DNA from 3 places in the Kocuria sp. HSID17590 genome. Region 3 is predicted to be linked to each of the others. Evidence: riboswitches for the same ligand, from Rfam matches in the RefSeq annotation. Region 3 holds a riboswitch; each other region holds the start of a gene.
What was found. Region 3 has a riboswitch for thiamine pyrophosphate ahead of D8M39_RS09270 (3-oxoacyl-ACP reductase). Riboswitches for the same ligand answer to the same signal wherever they lie in the genome.
Positions count from the first base shown of each region.

Region 1: it holds a riboswitch for thiamine pyrophosphate, as region 3 does, so the genes downstream of both, D8M39_RS09520 (bifunctional hydroxymethylpyrimidine kinase/phosphomethylpyrimidine kinase) here and D8M39_RS09270 (3-oxoacyl-ACP reductase) in region 3, are expected to answer to the same signal.
Region 2: it holds a riboswitch for thiamine pyrophosphate, as region 3 does, so the genes downstream of both, D8M39_RS11980 (ECF transporter S component) here and D8M39_RS09270 (3-oxoacyl-ACP reductase) in region 3, are expected to answer to the same signal.

Region 1 covers NZ_RBMB01000025.1:7,920-13,854, reverse strand. The annotation lists gene D8M39_RS09525 (Rne/Rng family ribonuclease) at 1-2,555, shown strand, start outside; TPP riboswitch at 2,643-2,738, shown strand; gene D8M39_RS09520 (bifunctional hydroxymethylpyrimidine kinase/phosphomethylpyrimidine kinase) at 2,726-4,300, shown strand; gene rplU (50S ribosomal protein L21) at 4,544-4,855, shown strand; gene rpmA (50S ribosomal protein L27) at 4,901-5,155, shown strand; gene obgE (GTPase ObgE) at 5,308-5,935, shown strand, end outside.
Region 2 covers NZ_RBMB01000050.1:5,789-11,723, reverse strand. The annotation lists partial or broken gene D8M39_RS11985 (energy-coupling factor ABC transporter ATP-binding protein) at 1-765, opposite strand, end outside; gene D8M39_RS11980 (ECF transporter S component) at 762-1,418, opposite strand; TPP riboswitch at 1,476-1,582, opposite strand; gene D8M39_RS11975 (DUF4235 domain-containing protein) at 1,679-1,951, opposite strand; gene mnhG (monovalent cation/H(+) antiporter subunit G) at 2,082-2,447, opposite strand; gene D8M39_RS11965 (monovalent cation/H+ antiporter complex subunit F) at 2,444-2,713, opposite strand; gene D8M39_RS11960 (Na+/H+ antiporter subunit E) at 2,710-3,357, opposite strand; gene D8M39_RS11955 (Na+/H+ antiporter subunit D) at 3,354-4,991, opposite strand; gene D8M39_RS11950 (Na(+)/H(+) antiporter subunit C) at 4,981-5,511, opposite strand; gene D8M39_RS11945 (Na+/H+ antiporter subunit A) at 5,508-5,935, opposite strand, start outside.
Region 3 covers NZ_RBMB01000024.1:4,035-9,969, forward strand. The annotation lists gene D8M39_RS09255 (enoyl-CoA hydratase) at 112-894, opposite strand; gene nadE (ammonia-dependent NAD(+) synthetase) at 1,138-1,965, shown strand; gene nhaA (Na+/H+ antiporter NhaA) at 2,077-3,435, opposite strand; TPP riboswitch at 3,561-3,699, shown strand; gene D8M39_RS09270 (3-oxoacyl-ACP reductase) at 3,743-4,507, shown strand; gene D8M39_RS09275 (LLM class flavin-dependent oxidoreductase) at 4,509-5,935, shown strand, end outside.

The DNA.
Region 1 (5,935 bases), on a different contig from region 3:
CCGTGGAGCGCACGATGCTCGTGCGCCAGAAGGAGAACCGGATCCAGATCGGCGTGCTGGAGGACGGCATCCTCGCGGAGCACTTCGTCTCCCACACGCAGCAGGACTCCCTGATCGGCAACGTGTACGTGGGCAAGGTGCAGAACGTGCTGCCGTCCATGGAGGCGGCGTTCGTGGACATCGGGCGCGGCCGCAACGCCGTGCTCTACGCCGGTGAGGTGGACTGGGACGCCGCCGAGCTCGGCAAGAAGCCCCGCAAGATCGAGAACGCCCTGAAGTCCGGGGACACCGTCCTCGTGCAGGTCACCAAGGACCCGGTGGGCCACAAGGGTGCCCGCCTGACGAGCCAGGTCTCGCTGCCCGGCCGCTACCTCGTGTACGTGCCCGGTGGTTCCATGACCGGCATCTCCCGCAAGCTGCCGGACGTCGAGCGCCAGCGGCTGAAGAAGATCCTCAAGGACCGGCTGCCCGAGGGCGCGGGCGTGATCGTGCGCACCGCCGCGGAGGGCGCCTCCGAGACCGAGCTGACCAACGACATCAACCGGCTGCGGTCCCAGTGGGAGCAGATCCAGGAGAAGGCGGCGTCCACCAAGACGCTCGCCCCGGAGATGCTCTACGCGGAGCCGGACCTGACCATCAAGACCGTCCGCGACGTCTTCAACGAGGACTTCACCGCCATGGTGGTCGAGGGCGAGCAGGCGTGGGACAACATCGAGGCCTACGTGACCTACGTGGCCCCGGACCTGCTGGACCGGCTGCACCGCTGGACCGAGGACGAGGACCTCTTCGAGCACATGCGCGTGGAGGAGCAGATCCACAAGGCACTGGAGCGCAAGGTGTTCCTGCCCTCCGGCGGCTCCCTGGTGATCGACCGCACCGAGGCCATGACCGTGGTGGACGTCAACACGGGCAAGTTCACGGGCTCCGGCGGCAACCTCGAGGAGACCGTCACCAAGAACAACCTGGAGGCCGCCGAGGAGATCGTGCGCCAGCTGCGGCTGCGGGACATCGGCGGGATCATCGTGGTCGACTTCATCGACATGGTGCTCGAGTCCAACCGCGACCTCGTGCTGCGCCGGCTCGTGGAGTGCCTGGGCCGGGACCGCACCAAGCACCAGGTGGCCGAGGTGACCTCGCTGGGTCTCGTGCAGATGACGCGCAAGCGCATGGGCACCGGGCTGCTCGAGGTCTTCTCGGAGCCGTGCGAGGAGTGCGCGGGACGCGGCGTCGTCGTCCACGACCACCCGCTCAAGGGCCGCTCCAGCGCCGCCCCCGCGGACCACCGCGGCAACCGCAACGAGCGCAAGCGCTCGCGCTCCGGCAAGCCCCAGGGCAACCAGCAGCAGGACCGTTCCCGGTCCCAGAACCGCGGCGGCGGCTCCGAGGAGCAGGAGAACCAGGCCCGCGCCGAGGCCACCCGCGCCGCGCTCGCGAGCATCGCCTCCGCGTCCGCGCACGAGGACGACGACGCCGCGCAGCACGGTTCCGGTGCCGAGGACACCCAGCAGGGTGGCGGGCAGAACCGGCAGGACTCGGACACGCACGGTACGTCCGAGGCCCACGGCTCCGGGGACACCCACGGGAACTCGGACCACCGTGGCACCTCGGACGGCGAGTCCGAGGGCGGCCGCCGCCGGAAGAAGCGCCGCGGCAAGCGCAGCCGGGGCCGCGGGCCCCAGGGCGAGGAGAACGGCAACCAGCAGGACAGCTCGGCGGATGCCGGGAACTCCTCCGAGGACGCCGACAGCTCCTCCAGCGTGACGATCCACGGCGAGGTCATCGAGCTCCCGCAGGAACAGTCCGGCCAAGACCGCTCCGGCGCGGACGGAGACTCCTCGGAATCGCTCTCGCTGGACTCGCTGACGGCGGCGTTCACGGAGGAGACCTCCGGTGACTCCGCGCCGTCGGGGAAGAACCGCGGCGGATCCGGTGCGCCGGACTCCGAGAACTCCGACGGTTCCGAGGGCAAGGGCTCCGAGGATTCCGGTTCGCGCGGGGGCAACTCCCGCAGCCGCTCGTCCAACAGCCGGGGCGGGTCTCGCCAGGGCAGCCGCCGTGGAGGACGCGACGGCGGGTCCCGTGAGAACACCGGTCGGGACAACGGCGGTCGTGACACTGCCGGCGGCGACACGGCCGACCGGAGCACCGGCGGCCGCGGCAACGGTGCGCAGGAGAGCGGCGCCGACAAGGGCAATCGTCGGAACGCGGACGCGAAGGCCTCGGCGGCCACCGCACCCTCCGGCGGCCGTTCGGACATCGGCGCCTCGGACAATGGCACCTCGGGCAACCGGACCGCCACCACCGCCCAGCCGACGGCCGAGACGCCGGCGCCGGCGCGGCGTCGTCGTGGCTCGCGCCGAGCGGTGGCACCGGCGGCGGCTCCCGGCACCGCGAGCGTGACCACCCAGGAGTACGAGGCGCAGAAGTCCACCGTCAGCCGCTTCACCGCGGCGGCCACCGGCTCGAAGAAGGCCGTGGCCACGGACGGGCAGCCCACCGTGGTGGGCGTGGGCGTGAAGGCCCAGGACATCACGATGACCCGCAAGGGCGAGTGAGCGCCGCCGCGCCCCACGGGTGCGGGAGGTGACGCGATGCCACAGGGGCGTCCGGAGGGATCCGGGCGCCCCTGTGGCATGATCGGTGGAGCACACACGGGGTGCCGCGCCACGCGGCTGAGAACACACCCGTCGAACCTGATCTAGCTCGCACTAGCGAAGGGAATGTCGTGGCCACCACGCCCGTCTCCAGCACACCCGTCCTCACCGTTCCCCGCGTCCTGTCGATCGCCGGGACGGACCCCACCGGCGGTGCCGGCCACGCCGCGGACCTGAAGTCGATCGCCGCGATGGGCGGCTACGGTCTCAGCGTCGTCACCGCCGTGGTCGCCCAGAACACGCAGGGCGTGCGCAGCGTGCACACCCCTCCCGTCGACGTCCTGCGCGCGCAGCTGGACGCGGTCTCGGACGACGTCGAGCTCGACGCCGTGAAGGTGGGGATGCTCGGCTCCGTGGACGTCATCGAGACGGTCCGGGAGTGGCTCGCGGCCGGTCGCGCCCCCGTGGTCGTGGTCGACCCCGTGATGGTCGCCACCGCGGGCGGGCGGCTGCTGGAGCCCGAGGCGGAGGAGGCTCTGCGCGGCCTCCTGCCAGCCGCGGACCTGATCACCCCGAACCTCCCGGAGCTGGCGGTGCTCGCGGAGCGCCCCGTGGCCACCACGTGGGACGAGGCGCTCGCGCAGGGCCGCACCGTCGCCGATACCTTCGGCACGCGCGTGCTCGTCAAGGGCGGTCACCTGGGCGGCGAGCTCACCCCGGACGCCCTCGTGGTCCCGGGCGTCCACGAGCCGGTGGCCGAGTTCACCGGACTGCGCGTGGTCACCCGCAACACCCACGGCACGGGCTGCTCGCTCTCCTCCGCCGTGGCCACCGTGGTGGCCCGCACGGGGGACTGGGCCGGGGGCATCGGCGCGGCCCGCGCGTGGCTGCGCGGCGCGCTGCGCACAGCGGACACCCTGCACGTGGGCCACGGCAACGGCCCGGTGCACCACATGCACCACGTCCAGGCCCTGGTCACGGACCCGCAGTTCCTGGCCGCGGCCTGCGCCGACGACGACGCCGCCGACGACGACGCGGCAGCGGTCCTGGGCGAGCGGTTCACGGACGCGCTGTGGGCGGACAGCGCCGATATCAGGGAGCAGATCGCGCAGCTGGACTTCGTGCGGGGCCTGGGCGACGGCACCCTGGGGCGCGAGGCGTTCGAGTGGTACCTGGACCAGGACATGCAGTACCTCGAGTACTACTCGCGCGCACTGGCCCTGCTCGCGGCGGCCGCACCGGACGAGGACACCCGGGAGCACTTCGCGTCCGCCTCGGCATCGGTGGTCACCGCGGAGTCCGCCCTGCACCGGGCCCGCCTGGGTGGGCGGGCACCCCACGAGCCGTCCGAGACCACGAGCGCCTACGCGGACTTCCTGCTGGCCCGCACCGGGCAGGACGGCTTCGCCGTGGGAGCGGCGGCCATCCTGCCGTGCTACTGGCTCTACGCGCACGTGGGGACCGAGCTCATGGAGCGTGCCCGCGCGGTGGGGTGGGAAGAGCATCCGTACGCGGACTGGCTCGCCACGTACAGCGATTCGGGGTTCCAGGCGGCCACCGAGACGGTGCGCCGCGCCGTGGACCGTGCGGCCGCCGTGGCCAACCCCGCGACCCGCTCCGCGATGCGGCGTGCGTTCCTGCGGGCGTGCCGGCTCGAACTGGCGTTCTTCGCCCAGACCGCGCGGGGGAGCGGCACGGAGGGGTGATTGGCGTGACTTCCCCGCATCGGGTAGTCTGGGCTGTCGGTGCCGGGCATCGCTGTGCGTCATATCCATGATCCGCACGCGAGGGCGGCACACTCGGGCGAACACCCTGTTCTGATGCGACAGCCACGTGGCACGCGGTCGGTCCTCGACCACCGCAGCGGGCTGACTCGACATTCGCAGCATCCAGGAGTCCGCCCGACCCACACACGCAGTCCATAGATGTCGAGAGAAGTGAGTTCCCAAGTGGTGTACGCGATTGTCCGCGCAGGCGGCCGCCAGGAGAAGGTTTCCGTAGGAGACCTCGTGACCCTTGACCGCGTCGCCGGCGAGGCAGGCAGCACCGTAGAGCTTCCTGCGCTGCTGCTGGTCGATGGGGACAAGGTCACCTCCGACTCCAAGACCCTGGCCGACGTCAAGGTCACGGCCGAGATCATCGAGGACCTGCGCGGTCCCAAGATCTCGATCATGAAGTACAAGAACAAGACCGGCTACAAGAAGCGTCAGGGCTTCCGCGCCGAACTGACCACCGTCAAGATCACCGGCATCAACGCCTGATCCTCCCGGTCCCCGATACATTTTCAACGAAGGTAGGCACACACCATGGCACACAAGAAGGGTGCGAGCTCCACTCGCAACGGCCGTGACTCCAACGCCCAGTACCTGGGCGTGAAGCGCTTCGGCGGCCAGTCCGTCAACGCCGGCGAGATCATCGTCCGCCAGCGCGGAACGCACTTCCACCCCGGCCTGAACATGGGTCGCGGCAAGGACGACACGCTGTTCGCCCTGGCCGCCGGTGTCGTCGAGTTCGGCACCCGCCGTGGCCGCCGCGTGGTCAACATCCAGACCGCCGAGTAGTCAGTTCTTCCGGACCCCAGGGTCCACCCGTCGCCGACTCGTGCGGTGACGACCACTAGAGGGTGGGCGCTCTACGCGCTCACCCTCTAGTCTTTTCACCAGAGACCAACGGGTCCCGCACACGGCGGGCCGCCCAGATCCCGAGGAGCCACGTGGCCAGTTTTGTTGATCGAGTCGTCGTGCACGCCACCGGCGGCAACGGCGGCCACGGCTGCGTGTCCGTCAAGCGCGAGAAGTTCAAGCCCCTGGGCGGACCGGACGGCGGCAACGGGGGTGACGGCGGGTCGGTGATCCTGCGCGTGGACGGGCAGTCCACCACGCTGCTGGGCTTCCACCACGCCCCGCACCAGAAGGCCCCGAACGGCGAGCCCGGCAAGGGGGACATGCGCCACGGCTTCAAGGGCCAGGACCTCGTGCTCTCCGTCCCGGACGGCACCGTGGTCAAGGACCGCGAGGGCAATGTGCTCGCGGACCTGCTGGGGGAGGGCAGCGAGTACGTGCTGGCCGCCGGCGGCATGGGCGGCCGGGGCAACGCGGCGCTGGCCTCGCCCAAGCGCAAGGCACCGGGCTTCGCCCTGCTCGGCACCCCGGGCGAGGAGCAGGAGGTCGAGCTCGAGCTGAAGTCCATCGCGGACATCGCCCTCGTGGGCTTCCCCTCCGCTGGCAAGTCCAGCCTGATCGCCGCCATGAGCGCCGCCCGTCCCAAGATCGCCGACTACCCCTTCACCACGCTCGTCCCCAACCTGGGCGTGGTGCAGGCGGGGGACACCCGCTTCACGG
Region 2 (5,935 bases), on a different contig from region 3:
CCAGTCCGGAACCCACGTGCCCTGCGCCTGCAGCAGCTCCCGGGCGTCGTGGAGGGTCTCCCGGGTGGGGCCGTCGAAGGCCACCGAGCCGTGGTCGTCGAGCACGATCACCCGCTCCACCACCGGTTCCCACAGGGCAACCCGGTGCTCCACGACCACCAGGGTGGTGCCGTCCTCCCGGACGGCCCGGGACACGGCCCGGCACAGCTCCACGGCCCCCTCGTGGTCCACGCTGGCCGTGGGCTCGTCGAGCAGCAGCAGGCGCGGACGCATGGCCATGACCCCCGCGAGCGCCAGGCGCTGCTTCTGGCCGCCGGACAGGGCCGTGGTGGAGTGCTCGAGGGGGAAGTGGAGACCGACCCTGTCCAGGGCCTCGTGGACGCGCGGCCAGATCTGCTCGCGGGGGACGGCGAGGTTCTCGAGACCGAACGCGACGTCGTCCCCGATCCGCGAGAGAACCACCTGCGTCTCGGGATCCTGATGCATGAAACCCACGGCCCCCCGCACGTCGCGCGGGTCGGCGCCGTCGACCGTCAGTCCACCCGAGCGGGACTGCCCGTCCGGATCCTGCTCCACACCCGCCAGGGCCTGCAGCAGGGTGGACTTGCCCGCACCGGAGGGGCCCAGGAGCAGCACGCGCTCCCCAGCGCCGATCTGCGCGTCCACCCCCGCGAGGCTCGGGTACTGGCGCCCGGGGTAGTGCCACCCGAAGTTCTCGAGACCGACCGACGCGCCCGCCGGGATGGTGCCCGATGCCGCGGTCATCGCCGGCGCGCGGCGCCGGACGCGAGGGCGCTGAGGACGCCCGTGGCCTGCAGCGCACGCACCACGAGCCACATCAGGGCACCGGCGATCACGGCGCCGGAGAGCGTGGTGAACACGGCGTAGACCAGTTTCTGGTCCGTGGCCCACTCGTAGTTGTACAAGATGTTCTCGCTCACCGCGAGGAAAAGCCCGGAGACCGCACCGCCCGCTGTGGCCGTGAGGAGCCCGAAGCTGCGGTAGCGGGTCAGCAGGAAGACGATCTCCACCCCCAGGCCCTGGATCACGCCGGAGAGGACCACGAGCCATCCCGCGTGGGTGCCCAGGAACATCTCCAGCACGGCCGCGAGCAGCTCGCAGAAGATCGCGGCACCCGGCTTGCGGATGATCAGCGCACCGAGCGTGCCGGCCACGAGCCAGCCGCCCACGATGAGCCCGCCCGCGGGCGGGTACGCCACGGACCCGGCGGAGACAGCCGGGGCGAGCAGGTTGGACCACAGCCAGAAGACCACCGCGCACACCGCCGCGAGAACGGAGGCGACCACGATGTCCACCACCCGCCACGAGTGCTGCCGGGGGGCGTTCCTGCGCGGCTCACCCCGCCCCGGGTTGGGCTGGGACGCGCGCTCCGACGTGTTGCGGACCTGCTGTGTCATGTGAATCCTCCTGAAGATTCCAGGAGGGGAAGGCTCGCGTCCACGGGTGCGGACGGGTCCTTGAGATGCTCGACTCCCTAGCGCCGGTATGAACCGGATCAGGTTCGAGGGTCTGCGCTCACACGCACTCTCAGCGCCGCGGTGGCGCTCCCCTGTCGTTGTGCCGCCAGTCTAGACCACGGCACGCACGAGGGCCGGGTGCGCTGCGTACCCGGCCCTCGCGTGCGGGACCTCCCGGGCACTCGGCCCGGTGGGGTTCCTCAGATCTCGGACTGCGAGGTCTTGCCAGAGTCCTTCTTCTCGGACTCCATCTTGGACACCTGGCGGGCGATTCCCACCTTGATGACGGTGCCCACCACGCCGGTGATCATGGCCCACAGGATGATGTCCCGCCAGGCCTCGTCCTCGTCCGGGTTCTTGGCGGGGGGCTCGTTGCCGGTGACCTGCTTCCACACGGCGGACAGGCCCTTGTTCGCGAGGGCCACGCCGCCCAGGGACGCCACGGTGCCGAGGATGTCCATCGCCTTGTTCATGAAGTGCTCCTTCTCGTCGCGAGTGCCGACGGCGCTTGGGGCCCGACGGCGTGCTGCTTCCTCCCCCAGCATACGAACCTCGGCGCGTGGCCGGGCGGTGCGGGGTGCGGTTTACGCTGAAATTATGTCCTCAGCGTGATTCCTCGTGCCCGGCCCGGGCCACGACGTCCCGCAGCTCGTCCTCCATGAGGTTCTCCTCGTGCAGGTGCTTGGAACGGTACGCGGCCCGGCCCACCATGTGCGCGGAGACCGGCACGGTGAGCAGCTGGAAGACCCACGCGAGGATCAGCAGCGGGATCATGCGCGGCTCCCCGCTCTCGATCGCCACGGCCGTGAGCATGAGGAACAGGCCGAAGACCTGCGGCTTGGTGCCCGCGTGCATGCGCGAGAGCAGGTCAGGGAAGCGCACCAGGCCGATCGCGGCGGCCAGGGACATCAGGGCGCCCAGCACCAGGCACAGCAGGGCGATCACGTCCAGGACGGTGTGCCAGCTCATGAGCGGTCCAGCCCCACGTTGCGCGCCACCGTGACCGAGCCCAGGAAGCCCACCAGGGAGACGATCACGAGCAGGATGATGTTGTTCGTGTGGTGGTTGTAGACCATGTCCACAGCCAGGCACGCCCCCACGATGGCGAGCAGCACGTCCGAGGCGATCACACGGTCCAGCAGGGAGGGCCCCTTCGCCAGCCGGTAGATGGTTCCGGCGGCGGCCAGGGCGAGGATCGCCCCGCACAGCCACACGGCGACATCGAGCATTGTCATGAGCGCTCCTCCCCGTGGCCGGTTCCGGCCTCGTCCATCTCGTGCGCGGGCGACTCGAGCGCCCCGGTGGCCTCCGTGTTGTCGGGGTCCCCGACCACGGTCAGCAGCTTCAGGTCCTCCCGCGTGCCCATGATGCGGATCCAGGCGGCCTCGATGTCCAGTGCGGAGCGCCGGAACGCCTCCGCCTGCTCCGGCGTGGAGATGTCCAGCACGTGGAAGTAGAGGATCCCGTTGCCACGGTCCACCTCCACCACCAGGGACCCGGGGATCAGTGCCATCGTGTGGCCCACGGCCGTCATGAGCAGGTCGTTGTTCTGGCGCAGGGGAACCCGCAGCACGGCGTTGCGCACCCGCGGGCCCTGCGTGACCGCAAGCCAGAAGACGTGGAAGCTGGCCTTGGCCACCTGCCAGATAAACGTGGGCACGAACAGCGCGAAGTGCACCACGTTGAAGCGCCGGGACAGGCGCACGGGCGGCAGGGTCAGCAGGCGGGTGACGAGCAGCGCGAGCAACAGCCCGAAAACCAGGTTCCCGATGCTCCAGTCACCCCACAGTGCACCCCACACCACCACGAGCCACAGGATCAGCGGCAGCTCGGCGCGCAGGGAGTTGCGCGAACGGCGCCGCACGGCGGACGTGCTCATCGACTCTCCTCACTTGCGCCGCCGTGACCCTCGGGGTGCAGGACGGCGTTGACGTAGCGGTCCGGGTGCACCAGGTTCTCGGCGGCGTTCTCCGCGAGGTCGAACAGCGGCCCCGCGAAGACGGTGAGAGCCACGCCCACCACCACCAGGGCCGAGGTGGCACCCACCATGGTCCGCGGCAGCAGCACCACCGGGGACCTCCCCGAGAACCGGCTGCCGGACTTCCTGGCGACCACGCGCGAGGTGCTGGGGCGCCGGCCCTCCGCGGTGGTGGCGCGCAGCACGGGATCCGGGTACTCGGCGTCGTCGACGCTGCGCAGGAACACGCGGTTCCACACACGGATCAGGGCCATGAGCGTGAGCAGCGAGACGAACACGGACACGCCCACCAGCAGGTAGCTCAACCACGTCCCGGTGCTCACGCCGGCCTCGATCAGCCCCACCTTGCCCAGGAAGCCGGAGAACGGCGGGATGCCGCCCAGGTTCAGCGCCGGGATCATGTAGAGCACGCCCAGCAGCGGGGAGATCTTGAGCATCCCGGCCAGGCGGTCCACGTTGGTGGACCCGCCGCGGCGCTCGATGAGACCGGCCACCAGGAACAGGCTGGTCTGGATCACGATGTGGTGCGCGATGTAGTAGACGACGGCGGCCAGCGCGGCCTGGGTGCCCAGCGCGATGCCGAAGATCATGTACCCGATGTGGCTGATCAGGGTGAACGAGAGCATGCGCTTGATGTCGATCTGCGCGAGCGCACCCAGGATGCCCACCAGCATGGTCAGCAGCGCCACCCACATCAGCAGGCCGTTGATCTGCGTCCCCGGGAACAGCAGCGTCTCCGTGCGGATGATCGAGTACACGCCCACCTTGGTCAGCAGCCCGGCGAACACGGCGGTCACCGGCGCGGACGCCGTGGGGTAGGAGTCGGGCAGCCAGAACGAGAGCGGGAAGATGGCCGCCTTGACCCCGAACGCGATCAGCAGCATGAGGTGCAGCTGCATCTGCGTGCCCACCGGCAGGTCCGCGAGCTTGCCCGAGAGGTCCGCCATGTTCACGGTGCCCGTGGCGCCGTAGATCATGCCCAGGGAGATCAGGAACAGGATCGAGGAGATCACGGAGACGACGACGTACGTCACGCCCGCGCGGATGCGCTGCGCGGTGCCGCCCATGGTCAGCAGCACGTAGGACGCGGTCAGCAGGATCTCGAAGCCCACGTAGAGGTTGAACAGGTCCCCCGCGAGGAACGCGTTGGACACGCCCGCCACCAGGATCAGGTAGGTGGGGTAGAAGATCGAGATGGGGCCCTCGTCGTCGCCGTTGGCCACGCCCTCGCTCACCGCGTAGACGAGCACCGCGAGGGAGACGACCACCGAGACCACGAGCATCAGCGCGGAGAGCTGGTCCACCACCATCACGATGCCGAACGGTGCCGCCCAGTCCCCCAGGTGCACCACCTGCGGACCCCTGTTCCACACGTTCGCGAGGATGACCGCGTTGAGCACCAGCGTCAGCGACATGGAGCCGATGGTCACGGCGCGCTGCAGGCCGTTGCGGTGGACGATCAGGAAGTTCAGGGCCGCCCCCAGGAAGGGGATCAGGACCGCGAGAGGGGCGAGCTGCGCCGGATCAGTACTCATGCGTGTCCCGCTCCTTTCCGTCCGTGAGCTTCTCGGCCCTGTGGTGACCCGGTGATTCCGCCGCCTCTTCCTCGTTGTGCCGTGCCGGGGCGAACCGCGCGTCCGCGTGGTTGAACTCGGAGGTGTCCTGCGGCATGGCGTCGTCGTCCTCGGCGTCGTAGGAGGACTGCGTGGCCACGCGACGGTCCTCGAGGTCGTCCTGGATCTCGTCCCGGCGGGCCAGGATCCACGAGCGCCAGATCATGCTCAGGATGAAGGCCGTGGTGGCCAGGGAGATCACGATGGACGTCAGGACCATCGCCTGCGGCAGCGGGTCCGAGTACTCGGCCGGGTCCAGGGAGGAGTCGTAGAGCGGGGCCACTCCCCGCTCGCCGCTCGTGTGCAGGATCAGCAGGTTCGCGCCGTTGGTCAGCAGCATCAGGCCCAGCAGCACACGGGTGAGCGAGCGCTCGAGCAGGAGGTAGACCCCCACGGAGAACAGCACCCCCATGACCACCAGGAGCGTGACGTTCACGGTCATCGCTGCACCTCCGAGGTCTCGTCCGCGCTGACCATCGATCCGCGGGGGGCGTCCGGGTCGTCCACGCGCGTGGCCGAGACGCCCGGGCCGTTGCGGGTCAGCCGGATCCTGGACCCGCCGCCCGCGGGCTTCTTCTCCGACTCCATGGCCGTGCGCTCGATCCTCTCGTCGATGCGCCCGCCCAGGGAGCGCAGGACGTCCAGGACCAGACCCACCACGATCAGGTAGACGCCGATGTCGAAGACCACCGCGGTGACGAACTTGACGTGGCCGAAGACCCACATGTCCCACTCGAACGTGTAGCTCTCCATCACGGCCCCGCCGAAGAACACCGGGGCGATCGCGTAGAGCGAGGAGATCGCCAGGCCCGCGCCGAGCATCCACCCGGCATTGACGGGCGTGGCCCGCTCGAGCTCGTAGCGAC
Region 3 (5,935 bases):
CACCGGGGCGCGGCGTCGTCGACGGGTAGGGCCTGGCGCGTGTCCACCCACGGGCCCAGCCGGCGCGGCTCACCCGCCCAGGACGGGGCTCACGCGTCCGAGGTCAGCACCTCACTCGTGCGAGAAGTTCGCCTTGCGCTTCTCGGCGAAGGCCGCCATGCCCTCCTTCTGGTCCTTCGTGGAGAACAGCCCGTGGAAGACCCTGCGCTCGTACTGCAGGCCGGCGGCGAGGGTGGTCTCGTACGCGGCGCTGACCGTTTCCACGGCGTGCTGCGTGGCGGGCTTGGACATGCCGCCGATCTTCGCGGCGACCTCCAGTGCGGTGTCCAGCAGGGAGTCGGCGGGGACCACGCGGGAGACGAGTCCGGAGCGCTCGGCCTCCTCGGCGTCCATCTGGCGGCCGGTGAGGATCAGGTCCATGGCCTTGGCCTTGCCCACCGCGCGGGTGAGCCGCTGCGTGCCGCCCATCCCCGGGATGACGCCCAGGGTGATCTCCGGCTGCCCGAACTTGGCGGTGTCCGCGGCGAGGATGATGTCGCACATCATTGCGAGCTCGCAGCCGCCGCCGAGTGCGTAGCCCGCGACCGCCGCGATCTTCGGCGTCCGCAGCCGCGCGAAGCCGTCCCACGCGGCGAAGTAGTCCTCGCGGTACATGTCCGAGGCGGTCTTGGAGCCCATCTCCTTGATGTCCGCGCCGGCGGCGAAGGCCTTCTCGGACCCGGTCAGCACGATCGCCCCGATCGCGGAATCGCGGTCCAGCTCGGTGGCCGCGGCGACGACGTCGTTCATGGTCTGCTCGTTCAGCGCGTTCAACGCCTTGGGGCGGTTCAGGGTGATGACGCCCACGCGCCCCTCGCGGCGGACCAGGATGGTTTCGTAGGTGTTTTCGCTCATGTGGTCAGCATCTCACGACGACGCCGTTCGCCCGCCGTGTGCGGCCGGTCCGGTTCGCGGGCGGGGCCCGCCCGGCGAGAGCCTCCACCCCTCACCAGCCTGCCCGGGAGACGCGGGCCCGGTGCCGCGGCCCGCCGCCAGGGCAACCGGCGTGTGGCAGGGCGCGGGCGGCGTCGTCGTCAACCCCCAGAGCCGGGGCGAAACCGTCACGCGCCGGAAACACGCGCTCGCTAGCATGGCCGCATGCGTGAATTGCAGGCACAGATCATTGCCGAGCTCGGCGTCTCCCCGCGGATCGACCCGGAGCGGGAGGCGGCGCGGCGCGTGGACTTCCTGGCGGACTACCTCCGGGCGACGCACACCAAGGGGTTCGTGCTGGGCATCAGCGGCGGTGTGGACTCCACGCTGGCGGGCCGGCTCGCGCAGCTGGCCGTGGAGAAGCTGCGCGAGGACGAGGTGCCCGCGGAGTTCGTGGCCATGCGCCTGCCCTACCGCACGCAGCACGACGAGGCCGATGCCCAGGCCGCGCTCGCCTTCATCGAACCGGACAGGGTGGTCACGTACGACGTCGCTCCGGCCGTCGACGGGTTCGAGGCCGCCTACGCCGCGGCAACCGGCGAGCAGCTCACCGACTTCACGCGCGGCAACACCAAGGCGCGCGTGCGGATGACCGCCCAGTACGCGGTGGGCGGGGACCACAGCCTGCTCGTGATCGGCACGGACCACGCCGCCGAGTCCATCACCGGGTTCTTCACCAAGTTCGGGGACGGCGGCGCGGACCTGCTGCCCCTGGCCGGGCTGAACAAGCGGCAGAACCGGCAGGTCCTGGAGTACCTGGGGGCCTCCGAGCAGCTCGTGGGCAAGGTCCCCACCGCGGACCTGCTCAACGACAGCCCCGGACGCACGGACGAGGACGAGCTGGGGCTCACGTACGAGAACATCGACGACTACCTCGAGGGCAAGGACGTCCCCGCGGAGGTCGCGGAGAAGCTCGAGCAGATCTACCTGCGCTCCCGCCACAAGCGCACCGTGCCGGTCACCCCGGCGGACTCGTGGTGGCGCGAGGGCTGAGACCGTTCGTGACCGGTGCCGACGACGCCGGGCGCGTTCGCCACGACGCATCGCCCGACGAGGGCTCCGGCTTTCCGGGGCCCTCGTCGTACGCCGCCGTGGCTTGGGTGCCTACGCCTGGACGGCGTCCTTCCCGGGCACAGGCAGAGGTGCCTGGCGGTAGCGCCGGTTGCGCCACGCCAGCAGCGCACCCGCCAGGACGGCGGCCAGGACCGACGCCGTCAGGATCGCCACCTTCGCCTGGTCACCCGCGTCCGCGGCGGGGTCGAAGCTGAGTTCCGAGATCAGCAGGGACACCGTGAACCCGATGCCCGCGAGCAGCGCGATCCCGAGCAGGTCGATCCACCGGATCGAGGGGTCCAGCCTGCCGCCCGTGAGCCTGGTGGTGAGCCACGTGGCACCCATGATGCCCAGCGGCTTGCCCAGCACGAGCCCCGCGACGATGCCGAGCGTGACGGGGGCCGCGAGCGCCGTCGTCAGCCCGCCCCAGCCGCCCACCGCGACACCCGCGGAGAAGAACGCGAAGACGGGCACCGCGAACCCCGCGGACAGCGGGCGGACCCGGTGCTCCAGGTGCTCGGCCAGCTCCACGGGCTCCGCGGAGTTCTTGGCCGCCATGACCGGCACCGCGAAACCCAGCAGCACGCCGGCAACCGTGGCGTGGATCCCGGCCTCGTGGACGAGCGCCCACGTGACCACGGCCAGCGGCACCAGGATCACCCACGCGGCCCACGCGCGGTGCGCGAAGAAGCGAGGGAACCGGTGCGTGAGGACGGCGAACACCGCGAGCGGGACGAGCGCCAGGAGCAGCGGCGGGACGCTGACCCCCTCCGTGTAGAAGACCGCGATGATGGTGATCGCCAGGAGGTCGTCCACCACGGCGAGCGTGAGCAGGAACAGCCGCAGCGCGGGCGGCAGGTGCGAGCCCACGATCGCGAGCACGGCCACCGCGAAGGCAATGTCCGTGGCGGTGGGGATCGCCCAGCCGCCCAGGGTCTCGGGGCTCGCCAGGTTCACCGCCGCGTAGATCAGGGCGGGGACGACGACGCCGCCCACGGCCGCCGCGATCGGCACCGCCGCCTTCCCGAGGTCCCGCAGATCCCCCGAGACGGACTCCCGCTTGAGCTCCAGCCCCACCAGGAAGAAGAAGATCGCGAGCAGACCGTCAGCGGCCCACGCCCCGAGGCTCAGGCGCAGGTGCCAGGGCTCGTAGCCGACCTCGAGGTCCCGCAGGGCGAAGTAGCTCTCCGCAAAGGGTGAGTTGGCCCAGACAATGGCGAGGGCCGCAGCGGCGACCAGGAGGATTCCCGCGACGGTCTCCCTGCGGAGAGCGGTCTGGAGGCGGGAGAAGGGGCCGCCGGACGCGGGGTCGTGCGTCAACGGGTCCTGCACTGCGGAGTCGCTCGTTCCGGCGGTCTCGGGCAGAGCCGTGGCAGGGGTGTCATGTGTACGGGGGTGGTGCGAGGGCATGGAGGTCTCCACTGTCGACGGGCATCACTTGCACTTCGCCGACCAGACTTCCCGGCACACCAGCCAGCAAGGGTAGCAGTCGCGGCGCGCCCGTTCCCGCCGGAGCGCCCTCTGGCTACACTGGCCCCAGTGACACGGGGTGCCGTTGCCCGTCCCGCTCCGTCCGCCCGTCGAGGCGTTCGGAGCAAGGACCGCAGCGGCTGAGATGACACCCGTCGAACCTGTCCAGTTAGTACTGGCGAAGGGATGTCACGGGGCCCGCAGCAGTGGCGCACCGCTTTCTTCGCCGTGAGCCACAGGAGTGAGCATGCGGATCGAGAACACCATCGTCCTGGTCACCGGCGGAGCCCGCGGGCTGGGGGAGCACCTCAGCCGGGCCTTCGCCCGGGAGGGCGCGCGCGTCGTCGTGAACTACCACTCGAGCGAGGAGCGGGCGAACGCGCTCGTCCAGGAACTCGGGGAGGACTGGGCCCTGGCCGTCTGCGCGGACGTGACCGACGCCCAGCAGGTCCGGGACATGGTCGCGCGGGCGCGGGAGCACTTCGGCGCACCCATCACGGTGGCGGTGAACAACGCGCTGGTGGACTTCAGCTTCAACGGGGACGCCCGCCCCACCCTGGACACCCTCACCGCCGAGAACCTGACCCAGCAGTTCGAGGGCGCCGTGGTGGGCGGTCTGAACGTGATGCAGGCGGTGGTCCCGGGCATGGCGGAGGCGGGCGAGGGCCGGATCATCAACATCGGCACCAACCTCTTCCAGAACCCGGTGGTCCCCTACCACGACTACACCGCGGCCAAGGCGGCCCTGCTCTCCCTCACGCGCACCGCCGCGAAGGACCTCGGCCCGCAGGGCATCACCGTGAACATGATCTCCGGCGGTCTGCTGCGCACCACGGACGCGAGTGCGGCCACCCCGGACGAGGTCTTCGACTTCATCGCCGCCGGCACTCCCCTGGGCCGCGTGACCACCCCGGAGGAGTTCGCGGACACCGCCCTGTTCTTCGCCTCGGACTGGTCCCGCGGCGTCACCGGGCAGAACCTGGTGGTCGACGGCGGGCTGGTGGTGGACTGACATGGCGGCACCTTCCGAGCACGACGACGCCGCTTCGCCCGGTCCCGCTCGTACCGCACCCGCGGGAGACGAGCCGTCGGCAACCACCCACGAATCCGATCCGGCGCCGGAGACAGCGGCTGCGGCGTCGTCCGCGGGCAGGCCCGGCCGCCAGCTGCATCTCAACGCGTTCCTCTACGGCGCGGGCCACCACCAGGCCGCGTGGCGTGCGCCGGACTCCTCGGTGGAGCGCCTCACCGACATCACCTACTACGAGGAGCTCGCGCAGCTCGCCGAGCGCGGCCTGTTCGACGCCGTGTTCTTCGCGGACGGGCACAGCGTGGGACCCGTGGCGGACGGCCCGCACTGGGCGCTGGAACCGCTGACCACGCTGTCCGCGATGGCGCGGGCCACCGAGCGCATCGGCCTGGTGTGCACGGTGTCCTCCACGTTCTTCACCCCGTTCCACGCCGCACGGATGCTCGCATCCCTGGACCACATCTCCGGCGGTCGAGCCGGGTGGAACGTGGTGACCTCCATGTGGGACGCAGAGGCCCGCAACCACGGCTACGCGGCCATGCCGCCCAAGGACGAGCGCTACGAGCGGGCGCGTGAGTTCGTGGAGGTGGCCCGCGCGCTGTGGGCCAGCTGGGACACGGACGCCGTCACCGCGGACCGGGAGGGCCAGTGGGCGGACCCCGCCAAGCTGCACCCCGTGAACCACGAGGGTCGCCACTTCCTGGTGGACGGCCCGCTGACCGTCCCGCCGTGCCCGCAGGGCGAGCCGGTGCTGTTCCAGGCGGGCGCGTCCGGACCGGGCAAGGCTCTGGCCGGAGATGTTGCTGAAGGCATATACGCGGTGGCGTACGACCTCCCTGCCGCGCAGGAGTACTACGCGGCCGTGAAGGCCGAGGTGAGCAGGGCGGGGAGGGACCCGGACGCCGTCGTCGTGATGCCGGGACTCGTGACCTACGTGGGCCGCACCCACGAGGAGGCCCTCGCCAAGCAGGACCGCGTGGACCGGCTGCTGCCCGTGGAGCAGTCCCTCGCGCAGCTCTCCACGTTCGTGGAGCAGGACTGCTCCCAGTGGGAGCTGGACGCGCCCGTTCCCCCGCTGCCGCCCCTGGAGAAGTTCACCGGTCCGCAGGGGCGCTACGGCACCATCCTGCGCATCGTCGAGGCCGAGAACCCCACCGTCCGGCAGCTGCTCGGGCGCCTGGCCGCCGGCGGCGGGCACTGCACCATGGTGGGCACGCCGCAGAGCATCGCCGACCAGATGCAGGAGTGGCTGGAGAAGGGTGGTGCGGACGGCTTCAACCTCATGCCGCCCGTGCAGCCGGACTCCCTCGCCGATTTCGTGGACCTCGTGGTCCCGGAGCTGCAGCGCCGCGGCCTGTTCCGCACCCAGTACACCGCCACCACGCTGCGCGGTCACCTCTCGCAGGTCTG